2 regions of the Halomonas sp. BL6 genome follow, and region 2 is predicted to be linked to the other one. Evidence: predicted binding sites of a transcription regulator. Region 2 holds the regulator's gene; the other holds the start of a gene.

Region 1 (2,399 bases), on a different contig from region 2:
GGCGTGGAAGATCACCACTTCGCCCTGCTGACCAATATGCTGGCCCAAGCCAACGCCTTTATGGAAGGCAGCCAAGGCGACAGCAAAGAGCTGAGCCAGCTCGACCCCTACAGCTGCCCAGGCAACCGCCCTTCCAGCACTTTGTTACTCGATGAGCTAACGCCGAAAAACCTGGGCGCGCTGATTGCGCTCTACGAGCACAAGGTGTTCGTTCAGGGGGTAATTTGGAACATCAACTCGTTCGACCAGTGGGGCGTGCAGCTCGGCAAGCGCATCGCCGGTGAAATCAGCGAGCGCATCGACGCCAACGCCGCGGATTTCGACGCGTCTACCCAGGGGCTTTTGGAACTCGTACGCGCCCACTTCCCTAGCAGCGCGCGCAAAGCCGATAGCGCCGAGCCAGCGAGCAGTGATAAAAAACCGGTGCGGAAGAAGCGTTAGGTTAAAAGGTAAGTAAGCACAGCGCCTTGGCAAACGACCAGGGCGCTTTTAGGTCAACGCCTATGGAATGGCGCTCACCCGTCGAAAATCGGCGTGTCGTCTTAGCTTATTGAATAGTGTGAAAAGGTGACCCCATGCAGCATCTTCACCAAGCCATCCAGCGCTGCCCTCGAGTCGCGGTGTACGGCACGTTAAAGCGCGGCCACCGCAATCATCATTGGTTAAACGGCGCTGACATGCTGGGTCAAGACTGCCTAAACGAGATTACGCTCTACGATCTTGGGCCCTACCCAGGCGCCAAGCTCACGCCGTCTGCCGGTGTGAGCGTGGAAGTGTACGCCATCGACGCCGAGCGATTAGCGCGGCTCGATGAATTGGAAGATTACCTGCCCCTGGCCCCCGCAGAAGGCGTGTACGACAGGACGGTGCTGGCAACACAGTATGGCGATGCGTGGTGCTATATCTACAACCCAACGGTTGAGGCAACGCAGCTGATTGAGAGCGGAGAGTGGTAGAACGATCTACAAAAAGGCGAGCTAGGTAAGCGGGAAAGATGACGCACATGCACGACGGGCTCATCGCGGTGCCGCCAAACGGTCAGCAATCGCTGAATATTGGTTTCTGCTTGCGGGTTATTGCGCTCTCCCGCCTCCTCCGTCGCCATGCCTTGCTGCATGTCGATAAGGATCAGCGCTACACGCTGACTCGTCGTCGCGGACATGCTCTCTCCCTGACGTCATCCCAGTAAGTCGTCCTCTTTTGCCAAAAATACCATGAGCGCTGTCGTGGCTGTACTGCCCGCTTGGTTGCGGTGCTGAGAAAACCTCATATACTGTATGCATGAACATATATTTCAATGCTACGTACGAGGTGGCAGATGACATCATTGGACCTCTCTCGCACTACCGTGCACAAAGGGCGCGGTGCTACCTACGACCCGCATAACCGTTTTGCCCCTACCCACAGCGTGGCGGAGGATGACGGCTGGTGGCAGGAAGAGGCCGCCACCTCGCTGGCAACGGAAGTGCGTGAAGAGCCCAGCAAAAGCGCGCTCTCTTGGAACCAGTCGCCCGACCTGCCCTTCGACCGCTCGCTCAACCCTTACCGTGGCTGTGAGCATGGCTGCGTGTACTGCTACGCCCGCCCTTCCCACGCTTATTGGGATTTATCGCCGGGGCTGGATTTCGAGACCAAGCTGATCGCCCGCAGCGGGTTGGTGGAGCATTTAAAAGAGGAGCTTTGCCACCCTCACTACGTTTGCCGTCCCATTAACCTTTCTGGCAATACCGACTGCTACCAGCCGCTGGAAGCCACTTACCAAACCACGCGCCGCCTGCTGGAGTTTCTGCTGGCGTGCCGACACCCGGTCACGCTAGTGACGAAAAGCACGCTGATTTTGCGGGATATCGATCTACTGGCAGAAATGGCGGAGCATCGCTTGGTGCGGGTGTTCGTGAGTTTGACCAGCCTGGACGCTAACCTCAAGCGTACGCTGGAACCCCGTGCGGCATCGCCCCAGGCGCGTTTGAAAGTGATTCGTGAGCTAAATACGGCGGGAATTCCGGTGGGCACGCTGGTATCCCCCATCATTCCTGGCCTGACCGACCATGAGATCGAACGCATTCTGGAAGCCGCGAGCCGTGCCGGAGCACGCACTGCCACTTGGATGCTGCTGCGGCTACCCCACGAGGTCGCGTCGCTATTCGAGGCGTGGCTAGAGGCCCACTACCCCGAGCGCGCCGCCAAGGTAATGAGTTTGATGCGCCAGTGTCGGGGCGGTAAAACCTACGAGGCGGCCTTTGGGAAGCGCTTTCGCGGCGAAGGGGTATTCGCCGATTTGATTGCCCAGAGGTTTCAGCGTGCTAGCCGCCAGTGGAACATGCAGGCCCGCACCGATCAGGGGTTGAATACCCGTGATTTTCGTCCGCCCCGGGCGCAGTGGGATTTATTTGATTAGA
Region 2 (2,399 bases):
CCAGATCTCGCACCGTGACCTGTTCTTGGTAATCCTTGGCGGCGATATCACGCAGCGCATCCAAGCCTGACAGCGTGAATATCACCGTTCCCAACATAAAGTGTAGCCGCCAGAAACGCTCAGCGTCCGGCAGGTCTGGGGTCGCTTGGCGCACCAGCTCGGTGAAGCGCGTAAACACGTCGCCATATTGCTGCTGAATATAACGCCTTAAATGCCCCTGAGCCTGGCTATACGCCAGACCCAGGAGCCTCATGAACACTTTCAGGCTATTGCGTTCTGCCGGGACGGCCAACACCGTGGTCGCCATGGTCTCAAGCAGCACTTCCAAAGGAATCGGTTGACCTTGATGGCGCGTCTCGAGTTCATCCAGTGCCGTATGAAAACGTGCCGAAAACGGATCGAGATAGCGAGCGAACACCGCTTGAATCAGTGCTTTTTTGGAACCAAAGTGGTAGTTGACGGCCGCCAAATTGACGCGTGCCTTGCTGGTGATATTGCGCAGCGACGTCTCGGCAAAGCCTCGCTCTGCAAATAGCACCTCTGCCGTGTCCAATATACGCGTTACCGTATCTGATTGGGCCATCTCGCCCTCCAAAAAACAGGTGTTTTAAACAACGCTGCATACTATGACATATGTTTGACAGGCTCAATCACTTATCCAGTTCGCCAACGGTCCATGGGCGGCGCCTTCTTTACCTAGCTTTCAAAGAGCTCGCTATGTACTGGCGTTTGTCATGGACCATGTACTGGACAGAGCAACATACTGTATACTTAAACACATACTGATTAAGCCGACATGTAGCTACTGTCTTTTCACTGTTTTGGAGTTTGGTATGTCTCGTCCACTCACAGCACGTCAGCAGCACGTATTTGATTTCATCGTCAAAACCATGGGTGACCTGGGGTACCCGCCAACGCGCGCTGAAATCGCCAAGGCGCTGGGGTTCCGCTCTCCAAATGCTGCCGAGGAGCATTTGCGTGCGCTCGAGCGTAAAGGCGCCATACGCATCATTCGAAATACGTCGCGGGGAATTCGGCTACCGAACCAGGAGGTGCTGGAACCTAGCGAAGTGCCAGCAACGACAACGGCCGCCTCCGAGCCTGTACCCAATGGGCTACCCGTGATTGGCGAAGTTGCCGCCGGTAGTCCAATCTTGGCTGCCGAACACATAGACCGCTACTGCCCGCTTCCAGCCGAGTATTTTACGCCCAAAGCCGATTACCTATTACGTGTACGCGGCCTCTCCATGAAAGATGTCGGCATTTTGGAAGGCGATCTTCTGGCCGTTCATCGCACTGATCGCGTACGCGATGGCCAGATCGTCGTAGCACGGTTAGAAGACGAAGTGACGGTCAAGCGTTTTAAACGCCAGGGCCATCAAGTCACGTTGATCGCCGAGAATGCCGACTTCCCACCGATCGAGATCGATCTGCGCACCCAACAACTGGATATCGAGGGTGTCGGCGTCGGCGTTATTCGGGGCGGAAACGGACAAGCGCTCGGCTGAGCTGAGGCCGTGGTCAGACCCGGCACACGAAGTGTATTTACTGTGAGTCGATGTAACGGTGGTCATTGAAGGTGGCCACCCAACTTGGGTGGTAGACTAGCAAGATGCTGAGCAGCATCCCGGTGATGAAGGCTTCCGACGGCATCAGCAGCGGTAAAAAGCGGGCATACTCTTGAGCGAGATATACGGCCTCAGGATCCGTGCCCGCCAATATGATGAGCGCCACCGCGACAAGCCCGCCACCTAACGTCGACAGCGCTGCGCCGAAAAATCCGCAGGCGAATAAGAACACCATCAAATTATCCGGCAGGCGGCGATCCACCAGACGCCACACGATGCCTGTCACCATAGCAGGCACGATGCCAGTCACCAGTACGTTCGCCCCAAGAAGGTTCCACTCGTTACGTCCAATCGCTACCATGGCAGCGTTGATCATTACGTTGCTCAGCAGCGCTAACGGCATTTTAAAGACCAGCGTCATTAACACCGTAAATACTAGGTGAAGCGTCAACCAATCCACTGCTTGAGCGCGAAGCTGCCAAAACAGCATGACGACAAGCGTCGCGGCCAACCATCGATGTTGGAGCGCGTTATCTTCGAGCAACGGTTGCCAAGGGCGCAGCCAAATGCACCAGCCCACCATGCCCAATGACAACAACCACGTCATCACCAGCGCCCATGGTGCCAATACGCTCTGTGCAAACGACATAGCGCCCCCGGTAGATTAACTAAAGACGACCGTTTTATTGCCGTGAATGAGCACACGATCTTCCAAGTGCCAGCGTAAACCACGCGCCAACACCGCTTTTTCAACGTCGCGACCGAAGCGAACGAGATCGGTCGGCGTGTGGCAATGGCTGACCCGATGTATGTCCTGCTCGATGATCGGGC

What was found. Region 2 encodes LexA, which represses DNA repair genes until DNA is damaged. Its sites were predicted from a motif close to TACTGTNTANNTANACAGTA; they were not measured.
Region 1: FHJ80_RS16720 (PA0069 family radical SAM protein) is a predicted target of LexA. The motif match lies at 1,272-1,291, and genes of this name have one in related genera.

What each region holds. Positions count from the first base shown of each region.
Region 1 covers NZ_VDGL01000009.1:59,175-61,573, reverse strand. The annotation lists gene pgi (glucose-6-phosphate isomerase) at 1-441, shown strand, start outside; gene FHJ80_RS16730 (gamma-glutamylcyclotransferase) at 576-956, shown strand; gene FHJ80_RS16725 (hypothetical protein) at 905-1,105, opposite strand; gene FHJ80_RS16720 (PA0069 family radical SAM protein) at 1,319-2,398, shown strand.
Region 2 covers NZ_VDGL01000007.1:38,585-40,983, forward strand. The annotation lists gene FHJ80_RS14500 (TetR/AcrR family transcriptional regulator) at 1-583, opposite strand, end outside; gene lexA (transcriptional repressor LexA) at 834-1,508, shown strand; gene FHJ80_RS14510 (energy-coupling factor ABC transporter permease) at 1,546-2,217, opposite strand; gene purU (formyltetrahydrofolate deformylase) at 2,233-2,399, opposite strand, start outside.